2 regions of the Variovorax sp. LG9.2 genome follow, and region 2 is predicted to be linked to the other one. Evidence: predicted binding sites of a transcription regulator. Region 2 holds the regulator's gene; the other holds the start of a gene.
The links. The regulator NrdR, encoded in region 2, represses ribonucleotide reductase genes. The targets are predictions, from matches to a motif close to CACNANATNTNGTG.
Positions count from the first base shown of each region.

Region 1 (6,745 bases), on a different contig from region 2:
AACATAGAAAAATCCAATACTCAAATTATCAGAGCAACGATGTAAGTTGGAAAGTGCTCGTTCACATCGCGCTCCATTTATCTCGTCGTTATGTTGCTCACATGCATCGCGTTGTGATGTCAGGCGATGCCGCGAACATCAAACGCGCTTCATTGACATGCTTCGCACGTCGGATCGTCCACACCGCAAAACGCGATGTCGGTTTGCGGCATCGAACTCAACTGCAATTGCGCAGCGAGTGCAGCAGCATCGAGTGCGCTCAAGCCTGATGCACCCGACATGCTCGATGACATGTTCGACGATGCTTCGCTGCTCGTGCTGCCCGACGACACAGCATTGAGACGACCGGATTGCACCGTCGATTTTTCAGCGTGCGTCGCGCTCTGGGTGCGGAGGTAGTAGGTCGTCTTCAGGCCACGCAACCATGCGAGCTTGTACGTGTCGTCGAGCTTCTTGCCCGATGCACCGGCCATGTAGATGTTGAGCGACTGCGCCTGGTCGATCCACTTCTGGCGCCTCGAGGCGGCTTCGACCAGCCACGTCGTTTCGACTTCGAAGGCGGTGGCGTAGAGCGCCTTGATGTCTTGCGGCACGCGATCGATCGGACGCAGCGAGCCATCGAAGTGCTTCAGGTCCATGACCATCACGTCGTCCCACAAACCGAGACGCTTCAGGTCGCGCACCAGATAGTGATTGATGACGGTGAACTCGCCCGACAGGTTCGACTTGACCGACAGGTTGCCGAAGCAAGGCTCGATCGATGCGTCGACGCCGATGATGTTCGAGATGGTCGCGGTCGGAGCGATGGCCGTGCAGTTCGAATTGCGCATGCCGTCGGTCTTGATCTTCTGACGCAACGCGTCCCAGTCGAGCGTGGTCGAGCGGTCGACTTCGACGTAGCCGCCACGTGCTTTTTCGAGCAGGTCGAGCGTGTCGATCGGCAGCACGCCCTTGTCCCACAGCGAGCCCTTGTAGCTCGAGTACTTGCCGCGCTCCTTGGCGAGATCGGTCGATGCCCAGTACGCGTGGTAGCAGATGGCTTCCATCGACACGTCTGCAAATTCGACGGCTTCTTGCGAAGCGTACGGAATCCGCAACTCATACAGCGCATCCTGGAAGCCCATCACGCCCAGGCCGACCGGACGATGGCGCAAATTGGAGTCACGCGCCTTCTTGACGGCGTAGTAATTGATGTCGATCACGTTGTCGAGCATGCGCATCGCGGTCGAGATCGTGCGCTTCAGCTTCTCATGGTCGACCTTGCCGTCTTTCAGATGCTGCAGCAGGTTCACCGAACCCAGATTGCAGACAGCGGTCTCGGTGTCGCTGGTGTTGAGCGTGATCTCTGTGCAGAGGTTCGAGGAGTGCACGACGCCCGCGTGCTGCTGCGGCGAGCGCACGTTGCACGCGTCCTTGAAGGTGATCCACGGGTGTCCGGTTTCGAACAGCATCGTGAGCATCTTTCGCCACAAGTCGGCGGCCGGCAGCGTGCGGCTCGGCTTGATGTCGCCGCGGGCTGCCCGTTCTTCGTAAGCGACGTAGGCGCGCTCGAAGTCGGCGCCGAAGAGGTCGTGCAGGTCGGGCACGTTGTTGGGCGAGAACAGCGTCCAGGTGCCCTTTTCCATCACGCGGCGCATGAAGAGGTCGGGGATCCAGTTGGCGGTGTTCATGTCGTGCGTGCGGCGGCGATCGTCGCCGGTGTTCTTGCGCAGTTCCAGGAACTCCTCGATGTCGAGGTGCCAGGTTTCGAGGTATGTGCAGACAGCGCCCTTGCGCTTGCCGCCCTGGTTCACCGCGACAGCGGTGTCGTTGACCACCTTCAGGAAAGGCACGACGCCTTGCGATTCGCCATTGGTGCCCTTGATGTGGCTGCCGAGTGCACGAACGCGGGTCCAATCGTTGCCCAAGCCGCCGGCGAACTTCGACAGCAGCGCGTTTTCCTTGATCGATTCGTAGATGCCGTCGAGGTCGTCGGGCACTGTCGTCAGATAGCAGCTCGACAGTTGCGAGCGCAGCGTGCCGGCGTTGAACAGCGTCGGCGTGCTCGACATGAAGTCGAAAGACGACAGCACTTCGTAGAACTCGATGGCGCGCGCTTCGCGGTCGATTTCGCCGAGCGACAGACCCATCGCAACGCGCATGAAGAACGCCTGCGGCAGTTCGATGCGGTCTTTGCGGATGTGCAGGAAGTAGCGGTCGTACAGCGTTTGCAGGCCGAGGTAGTCGAACTGCAGGTCGCGCTCAGCCTTGAGCGCGGCGCCCAGGCGGGGCAAGTCGTACTGCAGCAGCTTCTCGTCGAGCAGTTCGTTGTCGACGCCCTTCTTAATGAACTGCGGAAAGTAGTCGACGTAGGCTTGCGAGCGCTCGACCGGCATCACTTCGCGGCCGAGAATTTCTTTGAAGATCGTATGCAGCAGCAGGCGCGCGGTGGCGAACGTGTAGTCCGGGTCTTTTTCGATCAGCGTGCGGGCTGCCAGGATCGATGCCTTGTAAACCTCGTCGAGCGGCACGCCGTCGTAGAGGTTCCGCATCGTCTCGGCCTGGATCGGTGCCGCAGTGATGCTGTCGCCCAGACCTTCGCAGGCGGACTCGATCAGGCCCTTGAGCTCGTTCAGGTCGAGCGCGACACGCTCGCCACGGTCGAGCACATGGATGATCGGCGCGACCGGCGCGTCTTGCGCACCTTGCTTGGCGCGCTCTTGCGTGCGGCGTTCGCGGTACAGCACATAGGCACGCGCGATTTCATGATGACCGCCGCGCATCAGGCCGAGTTCGACCGAGTCCTGCACGTCTTCGATGTGGAAGGTGCCGCCGCCCGGACGCGAGCGCACCATGGCGCGCACGACCGCTTGCGTAAGGCCGTCGACGGTTTCGCGCACGCTGGCAGACGCCGCGCCTTGCGTGCCGTGCACGGCGAGAAAGGCCTTCATCATCGCGATGGCGATCTTGTTCGGTTCGAACGGGACCACCGCGCCGTTGCGGCGAATGATCTGGTAGTGCGCGAGCGCATTGCCGGCGGGCGATCCGGCGGTGTCGCGAGCGCTGCTGGTGGCGTTGGGGCTGCCGTTGGTAGATAGCGCGTTGCGTGATGCGGACGGTGTGTTCTGAGCTGTTTGCATTCGATCCTCGGTTGGCAATTCTTGTTGGGGACGCGGACATCGGTGGTCGGCGTTCGATTCCGGAGCCATTCAGGCATTTGTTCCAGACGGCACACTATATCTAGGGTCTGAGGGGCCTACAACCACTAGATGTAGTGTTTTCGACGAACTTCAATGTTTGTGAAAAACTGCACATCTTGTCGCTTTGCGGTGTGCGTGGCGTCGTAGATGCCGGGCGTGCGGCGTGGTTGCTGCCCTACGTTATTCCAACCCAGCAACCATGCGGTTTTCGACCGCTTTTGCATCTGCGAACCGCATGGTTGCTGCGATGCGAAAGAGCGCCGCGCGCCATGTTTGCAGTGCGATATCAAGGTCCGATGGCGACCTCGGGAAACATATCTTTTTTCCAACCCGTTGCGTCGCGCAGACGCCGCCATGCGAAGCCTGGCCCCGGGTCTTGTTTGCGTCCGGGTGCAATGTGTTCATGGCCGGCGACGAAGGCGATCGGATAGTGCTGTGCGATGGCGGGGCAGAGGCCGGCAAGCGCCTCGTATTGCGCGTCTTCGAAGAGCGCACCTTCGAGCCCTTCGAGCTCGATGCCGATCGAATCGTCGTTGCAGTTGGTGCGGCCGCGCCATGCCGATGGACCTGCGTGCCAGGCACGGTCGTCGCAGCTGACGAACTGCCAGAGTTCGCCGTCGCGCCGCACATAAAAATGCGACGACACCTCGACGCCGCGGATGCTCTTGAAGTACGGGTGTGCGTCCCAGTCGAGGCGATTGGTGAAGAGCTGCTGCACCTCGTCGCCGCCGTATTGCGCAGGTGGCAGGCTGATCGAATGCAGCACGATCAGATCGATCTGCGCGCCGACAGGGCGTGGGCCGAAGTTCGGCGAATGCAGTTGCCTGGCAAAGCGGTACCAGCCTGTGTTCCACATCGCTGCGCCGTTCGCAATTCCATCCCCCGCACCATCCACGCCAACCCCCTCATTCATCGATGGCGACGCCATGTCCATCGTCGCCGTTCGGTGTCGCAATGCCGAGTCGTGCAATGCGATAGCGGATCTGCCGCAGGCTCAAGCCAAGTCGCGCCGCCGCTGCGGTGCGATTGAACCCGCTTTCATGCAGCGCGCGCACGAGGATCTCACGCTCCTGTTGATCGAGATAGGTCTGCAGGTCGGACGGCACCGCGGGCGGCGGCGCCTTCGCTTCATGCGGCATCGATGTCGTGCTGTTCGAGCCGATGGGGGCGTCGTGCAGATCAGCGGTGCTCGCCACGCGCGCACCACCTGCTGCATCGTTCGCCACATCGGCCGTGCCCGAAGCCGCAGAACTCGTCATCGAAGCCAGGCTCGCCAGTCCCGAATCAGACCCCATCAGATCCAGATGCAGCTCATCGCCATCGTTCAACGCGACGGCGCGATGCAACAGGTTTTCAAGCTCGCGCACGTTGCCGTTCAGCGGATGCAGCGCGAGCCGGCGCAGCACGTCGGCCGACAGCGTCGGCACCGGCATGCCGGCTTCGTGTGCGATGCGTTCGAGCAGCGCGGTGCACAGCGCCGGCAGATCTTCGCGCCGCTCGCGCAGCGCAGGCACCGCGATCTCGATCACGTTGAGCCGATAGAAAAGGTCTTGCCTAAATCGGCTCGCCAGCACCTCGGCGTGCAGATCCTTGTGCGTCGCGCTGACGATGCGCACATCGACCGCGTCTTCCTGCGTCGAGCCGATCGGCCGCACGTTGCGCTCCTGGATGGCGCGCAGCAACTTCGACTGCATGGCGATCGGCAGGTCGCCGATCTCGTCCAGAAACAAGGTGCCGCCACGCGCCGCCTGAAAGTAGCCATCACGGTCTTGCGACGAGCCGGTGTACGAGCCCTTGCGCGCGCCGAAGAACTCTGCCTCGAGCAGGTTCTCCGGAATGGCGCCGCAATTGACTGCGACGAAGGGCCCGTCGCTGCGCTGGCTGCACGCATGCACGGCGCGCGCGACCAGTTCCTTGCCAGTGCCCGACTCGCCGCGCACCAGCACCGGCGCCATGCCGCGCGCGACCTTGGCGATGCGCGACTTGACGATCCGCATCGGTTCCGAATCGCCGACCAGCCGGGCCAGCGCGGCCAACCCGCTCGCAGCCACGACCGCCGATTTGCTTGCACCCGTATCGATGCTGGCTGCCGTTCGCACCACCTTCACCGGCGACGCATGTTGCTGGACGGCAGAGGCCACGACGGCTCGAAATTGCTTCAGATCGACCGGCTTGGTGAGGTAGTCGAAGGCGCCGGCTTTCAAGGCCTCGACGGCGTTTTCGGCGGAGCCGTAGGCCGTCATGACGACGCATCGCTCGCTGCGCTGGTCGTTCTGGATGCGCTGCAGGATTTCCATGCCGAGCCCATCGGGCAACCGCATGTCGGTGATCACCGCATCGAAGCGCTCGGTCGCCAGATGCTGCATCGCCTCGGCCACGCTGCCGGCCGCGTCGACCTTGTAACCCTCGCGCAGCAGCGTCAGTTCGTAGAGCGTGCGCAGGTCGGGTTCGTCGTCGACCACGAGGATGTGCGCGGGTTGCGCGCTTTGCGCATGCGACGCGGACGCTGTCGGCGATGGGGTGGGGTTGCTCACCCGCCTATTGTGTCAGCCGCGTTTCGGCCGGTGCAAACGAAACGAAGAAATCGTTGCCTTCCGGCCCGTTCGCGGCAAGCGCGCGACGCTCGTAGCCGATCGTCGCGCCGTGCCGCTCGCACAGCTCTCTGCAAATGAACAGCCCGAGACCGCTCGAGCGACTCTCCGACGAAAAGAACGGTTCGAACAGATGCCTCTGCACCGCCGTCTCCAGCGGCGCGCCGTCGCTCCACACTTGCAGATGCGCCCGGTCGCGGCCATCGGCCAGCGTGCTGACCTGGATCGAGCCATCGCGCTCGCCGGCGTAACGCGCAGCGTTGTCGAGCAGGTTTACCAGAATGCGCCGGAGGTGTTCGGCGTCGAAGCGCACGTCGCGGCCGCCGGTTCCCAGCATCACCAGCACGCCGTTGCGCTTCGACTGGCGAACCCATTCTTCGGTAAGCATGCGCACCGTGCTGTCGAGCTCGACCATGTCGCCGAGCGGTTCGATGCGTTGCTGGCGCGCGCGTGCGACATCGAGCACGTCGTCGACGATGCGTGCGAGGCGCTGCGCGTTGTGCTGCACCATGCTGGTCAACTTGCGGTGGGCCGGGTCGACCAAGTCTTCCGCCAGCAGTCCGCTGGCTTGCGTGATGGCTGCCAGCGGATTGCGGATTTCGTGCGCGACGGCAGCCGACATACGGCCCATCGCGGCCAGTTTTTCGGTGCGGATGCGGGCTTCGAGTTCGCGCAGGTCTTGCAGGAACATCACGCACAGGCTGTCGAAGCCGCGCTCGCTGGGCGGCGTCAGGCGTGTGCGCACGCGCACCTCGCGCGGCGCGCCTTGTACTTGCGCTACCGGTACCTCGTGCGATTGCGGAGCGCGCCGCAAAAATGTCTGAGCTGCCAGTGCCGCCAGCGGTTGCCACGCCGGATGGGTGTCGAGGGGAAAGGGCAGCGCCATGCCGGCCAGCCCTTGCCCAAGGATCTCGTCGGCCGCCGGATTGGCCGCATGCACGCGGCCGAAGCTGTCGATCACCAGCACGCCTTCGG
Region 1 covers NZ_JASJXB010000001.1:242,006-248,750, reverse strand. The annotation lists gene QN413_RS01100 (ribonucleotide-diphosphate reductase subunit beta) at 1-5, opposite strand, end outside; gene QN413_RS01095 (ribonucleoside-diphosphate reductase subunit alpha) at 150-3,119, opposite strand; gene ampD (1,6-anhydro-N-acetylmuramyl-L-alanine amidase AmpD) at 3,466-4,092, opposite strand; gene QN413_RS01085 (sigma-54 dependent transcriptional regulator) at 4,085-5,713, opposite strand; gene QN413_RS01080 (sensor histidine kinase) at 5,718-6,745, opposite strand, start outside.
Region 1: QN413_RS01095 (ribonucleoside-diphosphate reductase subunit alpha) is a predicted target of NrdR. The motif match lies at 3,243-3,256, and genes of this name have one in related genera.

Region 2 (6,745 bases):
AGACGCGGTGCGGTGAGCGACACCTCGCCCAGATGCACGATACGGTCCAGCGGTCGCACATCGGCGAGTTCGACTTTGAGCGAGTCGAAGCCGAGCAAGTCGCGTCCCTTGCCATCGGCCAGCTTCGTACCGTGCGCTTCGATCGTGCCGCTCAGCTTGAGCCCGGCCGTGGCGGTCTGCTCGAAGTCGATCTTGAGGTCGGCATCGAGCGTGCCGGCTTGCAGCTTGACCGGCGAGCCGGCGGGGATGTATCCAAGGTACGGCGCCAGATCGAGTCCCTTGAACTGGAGCTGCGCGTCGGTCTTGCGGTTGTCTGCGAACGGCGTGCTGAACGCGGTCGAATCGAACTCGCTGCCGTTTAGCACGAACGCGAGCTTGGGCTCGGTCTTGATCTCCCGCTTGGAAGCCAGATTGCTCAGAAATGGGACGTTGAGCACCAAGTCGCGCAATGTGTGCGTGCGCTTGACCGTCTGGTCGTCGAAGTCGACCGAGCCGCCGGAAATCGCAATGTTGTAGATAGCGAAGCGCGGCGGGTCGCTCTTGGGCGCCGCAGGGACACTTGCGAGTTTGGCGAGGATGTCGTCGATGTCGTATCTACCGTCGGCCAGGTGGGTCAGCTTGACGACCGGCGACTCGACGCGGACGGCGTCGATCACCGGTGCCAACCTCAAGACTGACTGGAGTTCCGCGTCGGCGTACAGCCGAGCCACGTGGAACTGCGGCTGGCTACCGTCAGCAGTGGCGATGCTCAGATCGTCGACTGTCAGTTCCAGCGTCCACGGCTTGAAATCTATTTTTCCGACAGTTACTTTTCGACCCAGCTTTTCACTGGCGATCTTTTGAATCTGGCTTTTCGCAATCGGCGGCACCGCCAACCAGGCGACGAGCCAAAGGCCGAGTAGCGATGCCAAAGCGACGATCCCGCGTCGCACCCACTTATTTTGTCTTAGCGATGCAGCATTCATTTGAAGTGAGTGTGCCGCAAAGGCTTTGTCGTTCCCATTGCCATTCCAGAAGCAAGAAAGCCCGGTAGCGGGACATGGTGTCTTGCTACCGGGCTCGATGGCGGGCACGAGGCTCATGCCATCTTTTCGCTCGACCGGAAGTTCAATCGTTCCGACCAAGCTGGCGGCAAGAGATTGCCACCAAGAGTGCCTCTATCGCTGGACCGCCGAATTGTTCTTTGGTCACTGGACTTTGGCGATGCCAAAATTAACTGGCTTTTGCAGATTAGACCTTGCCCCCAGTCAATGCAAGTCGCATTTTCAATTTCTTGCAAACCGCTATTAGCAACAATACTTTGGATTTACTTACCACGCTTTGTTAGACTGATTTTAGAATAACATACCTAGGTGTTATTCTTGACCGTGTATTTAGCCACTCCTAGAATCCGCTTCTCCCGTGATGCCAAGCGCCCGGGCCTCCATGAAATCCGCCGCCGAACTTCTCGGCTTGATCAGGCGCCCGCGCTCCCTCCTCCTCGCGCGGGCCTGATTTGTACCAATCCAGCGATTTCGCCTTTTGTACCGGTTCTCCGCCCCTCGGGGTGAACCGCCAGCAGGCGCCGCACAGAAAGGAAGAGCGATGAAACTGGCATTCGAAGCCACAGCCCAAGGATTCAGGACATTCGTGTCCGACGTGGCCGACGGTTTTTTCGAGATGACCCACAACGGTTTTGCGTTGGTAGGACTGGCCATAGTGTTTGCGGCCATAGCCCTGGTAGCGCGGCCCGACTTGCGTGAACAAGGCGAAGAGCAGCTCATGAGCTGGCTCCAGTCGCGCAAGCCCGTGCCCGCCGTGCCTGAAGTCCTCGTGAGCGATCTCGATCCCACCGCGATCGAGCGCACGACGGCGACCAGTCCGCTCGACTTGCCCAAGCAGCAAGCCGCAGTGGCTTACTGGCTCAGCAAGAAATACCGCGTTGCAGCAGAGCCCTTGAGCGCACTCGTCGCCGAGGCCTATGACCTCGGCAAGCGAAGCAAGCTCGATCCGACTTTGATCCTAGCGATCATGGCCGTCGAGTCCAGCTTCAACCCGTTTGCGCAGAGCCAGGTTGGCGCTCAAGGTCTGATGCAGGTCATGACGCGGGTGCACGGCGATAAGTACGAGAGCGCCGGCGGCACGCTGACGGCGTTCGATCCGGTGACCAACATGCGTGTCGGCGTCAAGGTGCTGCAGGAATGCATCGCGCGCGCCGGTTCGCTCGAAGGCGGCTTGCGTTATTACGTGGGCGCGGCCAACCTAGAAGACGACGGCGGCTATGCTGGCAAGGTCTTGGCCGAGCACGGACGGCTGCGTCAGGTCGCCGACGGGCGCTCACCACCGACAACGACCGCACCCACACCAGCCTTGCGTGCACAAGCGACACCAACCCCGGCTCCCTTGGCAAAACCCGCTGAAGCAGCTGCAGACAAGCTGGCCTTGCTGGGCGATTTGTAGGCGATGCGGCGCTCCTGCCGCTGAATCTTTCATCGTCGGCTACACTCGCGCGGTACGCGACTGGCGATAGGCGCACCCCGCTTCGGGGTCTCGCGCTGACGTGGAATACCACTGGGAAGCGTACCGCCTGCGGCCTTCAGCAGGTGTTCAGCCGTTCGCCTGGGCAGCCCTTGTTTGGTTGAAGAACAAGGACATCGTCTTCAAAGGACTGCCATGTACCCGCGCAATATTCTGGTCGAACAGACCGATCCTGAAATCTGGGCTGCTATCCAGGCCGAGAACGCTCGCCAGGAACAGCACATCGAGCTGATCGCGAGCGAAAACTACGCTTCACCTGCCGTCATGCAGGCGCAAGGCTCACAGCTCACCAACAAGTACGCTGAAGGCTATCCTGGCAAGCGCTACTACGGCGGCTGCGAGTTCGTGGACATCGCCGAACAATTGGCCATCGACCGTATCAAGCAGATTTTTGGCGCCGACGCTGCCAATGTTCAGCCCCATTGCGGCGCCTCTGCCAACGAAGCCGTGATGCTGGCCTTTTTGAAGCCGGGCGACACCATCATGGGCATGAGTCTGGCCGAAGGCGGTCACCTGACGCACGGCATGCCGCTCAACATCAGCGGCAAGTGGTTCAACGTGGTGAGCTATGGGCTCGACGCCAAGGAAGAGATCGACTACGACGCCATGGAGCGCAAGGCGCGTGAGCATCTGCCCAAGCTCATCATTGCCGGCGCCTCGGCGTATTCGCTGCGCATCGATTTCGAGCGCTTCGCCAAGGTGGCGAAAGACATCGGTGCGATCTTCATGGTCGACATCGCGCACTACGCCGGTCTGGTCGCAGCGGGCGTGTACCCCAACCCGGTCCCCTTCGCGGATGTCGTTACCTCGACGACGCACAAAAGCCTGCGCGGCCCGCGCGGCGGCATCATCTTGATGAAGTCGCAGCATGAAAAAGCCATCAACAGCGCAATCTTTCCTGGCTTGCAAGGCGGTCCACTGATGCACGTGATCGCAGCCAAGGCCGTTGCCTTCAAGGAAGCCATGACGCCTGAGTTCAAGGCTTACCAGCAGCAGGTCGTGAAAAATGCGCAGATCGTCGCCGAAACGCTGACCGAACGCGGCTTGCGCATCGTGAGCGGCCGCACCGAAAGCCACGTCATGCTGGTCGACCTGCGCGCCAAGGGGATCACCGGCAAGGAAGCCGAAGCGGTACTCGGCAGCGCGCATATGACGATCAATAAGAACGCCATTCCCAACGACCCTGAAAAGCCCATGGTGACCAGCGGCGTTCGCATCGGCACACCGGCCATGACGACGCGCGGCTTCAAGGACGAAGAGGCGCGCCAGACAGCCCATCTGATCGCCGACGTGCTCGAAAACCCACGCGATGAAGCGAACATCGACGCGGTACGCGTCAAGGTGCATGCGTTGACCAGCCGCTTCCCGGTCTACAGCTGAACATGCGCACGGTGACCGCATGAAATGCCCTTTTTGCGGTCACCTCGAAACGCAGGTCGTCGAGACCCGTGTTTCAGAAGATGCGGACTTTGTGCGCAGGCGCCGTCAGTGCGCCGACTGCGACAAGCGCTTCACCACCTACGAGCGGCCGGAGGTCAACTTTCCTGCGGTCGTCAAAAAAGACGGCAGCCGTGCCGACTTCGATTCGCGCAAGGTTCGTGCGTCGATGGTGTTGGCGCTGCGCAAGCGACCAGTGAGCATCGAGCAAATCGACAGCGCCCTTATGCGCATCGAGCAAAAGCTGCTGTCCAGCGGGTTGCGGGAGATCGACTCGGCAAAGGTCGGCGAACTGGTCATGCGCGAACTCAAGCGGCTCGACAAGGTTGCTTACGTCCGCTTCGCGTCGGTGTATCGGAGCTTCGAAGACGTGGATGAATTCAGGCAGTTGCTGCGCGACATTTAGTAGCGCATCAGTAGCGAATCGACGTTACCAAACGTCGTTTTCTTCTGCCAACTTCGTCAATTCGAGTTTGCAAAGATTCTAAAAGGTCGCATCTGCATCGAAGCAGTCCGATCGTCCATCTAGATCGACCGGCGAGGCATTTTTGCCTCCTTCTTTCGTGTAACGGCCCGTAGCATGCGGGCCCTATGCGACGCATATCCTTACTCACCGCCTATTCGTCAAAGTCGACTCACCTCGTCTCTGGCTTCACGGCCATCGAGTTGATGGTTGTCGTGTCGATCGTCGGAATACTGGCCGCGCTCGCCGCGCCGAGCTTCCGTACCGTTATCGAAAACTACCGCGTCCGACGCGCTACCGAAGACCTCGTCTCCACCATCTACCTGGCGCGCGCGGAAGGCATCAAGCGCGGTGGCGGCGTCGTGCTTCGCAAGGCTGGCGCAGCGAATTGCAGCGGCGCGACTCAAATCGAGCAGTGGGATTGCGGCTGGTTCGTCTTTGTGGACTCGAACGGCAACAAGCTCATCGACCCGGGTGAAGAAACGATTCAGACCGCGCCCGCTGCGACGGGCGTCTCCATCACCTTCACTTTGCACAACGCGCTGGCCTCTGTCGACCGCTGGGGACAGTTCAGCGGTGCCGGCGCGTTCGGCTTTATCGTGCGGCCCTCTGGCAACACATCGGCTGCCAGTACAACGGCGCTGTGCATGAGCAGCGGCGGTCGTTTGGCAACACGCAAAGGGGTGTCCTCATGCCAGGCCTGAAACGACAAAGCGGCGTCTCGCTCATCGAATCGCTGGTCGCGACGACGATTCTGGCGATCGGCAGCCTTGGGCTGCTCACCGTCCAGATCCGCACCTTGGCCGAAACGCAGACCAGCGTGCACCGGGCCCAGGCCGTTCGCGCCATCGAGGATCTGGCAGAGCGCATCAAGGCCAACCCGGACGGCTTCGGCCAGCTCCGCATTGGCGCATACGCAAGCCCATGGGACGCGACACCCATCGCTGCGTCGGATGCCTGCGATGTCAACGCATGCAGCCCGGCAGAGCTGGCCCGATCGGACATCGCCCAGTGGCGAAAAACGATCGCCCGCACCTTGCCACTGGGACAAGCCAAAGTCTTCACCGATGAATCGGTTGCCGCTGCCGACCGACGTCAGCTGGGTGTAATGGTGGGTTGGCGCGCGAACGAGCGGACGGGCGATGGTGTCTCGCCGTTCGATCTGAAAGTAGATGCTGCGGGTGTCGCTTGTCCCGAGGGACTCATCTGCCATCTCGTCTATGTGCAGCCTTGAATTTCCATCTGCCCGAGGTCGTCGGGCTCAAAGCGGCGCCTCCCTGATCGAGTTGCTCGTCGGTTTGACGCTCGGCCTGATGGTCGTCGCGGCCGCGATCGGCACATTGATCGTCTCAAGAACCGCGTCAGGCACTGTCGGCGATCTGAGCCAATTGCAGCAGCAAGGCTCCTACGCGCTGCGTGTCGTGGGCATTCAGATTCGTCAGGCCGGGTCGGTCGCGCCCATCAAGGATTCGGTCAACTCGCTCTACAGCTTCAAGGACACCTTCATCGGCTTCGGTGGGAATTCAAGCGTGGTGACTGGTGCCGATGGCGCCGGGGACAGCGCCGACACCGTATCGACCAGCAACGAGCCGCTCGATGGCAACCCCGACACACGTCCGCGCGATTGTCTCGGCGAGAAGGCAAACGGTGCCCGCATCGACAGCACGTTTTGGGTCGACGGCGAAGCGCACGAACTCAAGTGCAAAAGCGGCGCCAAGAATCAGGCCCTGATCGGCAACGTCGCCGACTTTCAGGTTTGGTATCGCATCCTTTCCGCGGCCAGCACCACGCAACGCATGACCGCTAAACAAGTCGATGCCGCCGGGCTCTGGCGCTCCGTTAAATCGATCGAAATATGTCTCGACTTGCAAGGCGATGAGGCCGGGCAACCCAATGTCGGCAGCTATGCCAACTGCCAAGGCGTGGAGTCGCCGAGGAACGGGCGACTGCATCTGGTCTTTCGCAATGTCTTCGACTTGCGGACACAGGGCACCTGATGGGCACGCCACGCTTGCGCCAGCAGGGCATCGCACTGTTTGTCGTGATGGTGGTGTTGCTGCTGTCGATGCTGCTGGTACTTTGGTCATCGCGTACCGCCCTGTTCAACGAACTGCTTACGGGTACCGACAGCGACTACCAGCGTGCGCTCGAAGCTGCTCAGTCTATGGTGCGCGATGCCGAGTTCGATATTCAGGGGCAGAAGCCCGACGGGTCCGCGTGCACTGGCTCCTTTTGCCGGTCTCCCGTCATCGATCCGAGCCAAGGTCAGGCCTTCTACCCTGAGAGTGCTAACGACTTTCAAGATCTGGACGCCGCGTTGGTCACGAA
Region 2 covers NZ_JASJXB010000019.1:51,894-58,638, reverse strand. The annotation lists gene QN413_RS18460 (DUF748 domain-containing protein) at 1-965, opposite strand, end outside; gene QN413_RS18455 (lytic transglycosylase domain-containing protein) at 1,585-2,439, shown strand; ZMP/ZTP riboswitch at 2,486-2,611, shown strand; gene glyA (serine hydroxymethyltransferase) at 2,653-3,897, shown strand; gene nrdR (transcriptional regulator NrdR) at 3,917-4,360, shown strand; gene QN413_RS18440 (GspH/FimT family pseudopilin) at 4,546-5,121, shown strand; gene pilV (type IV pilus modification protein PilV) at 5,109-5,651, shown strand; gene QN413_RS18430 (hypothetical protein) at 5,704-6,414, shown strand; gene QN413_RS18425 (pilus assembly protein) at 6,414-6,745, shown strand, end outside.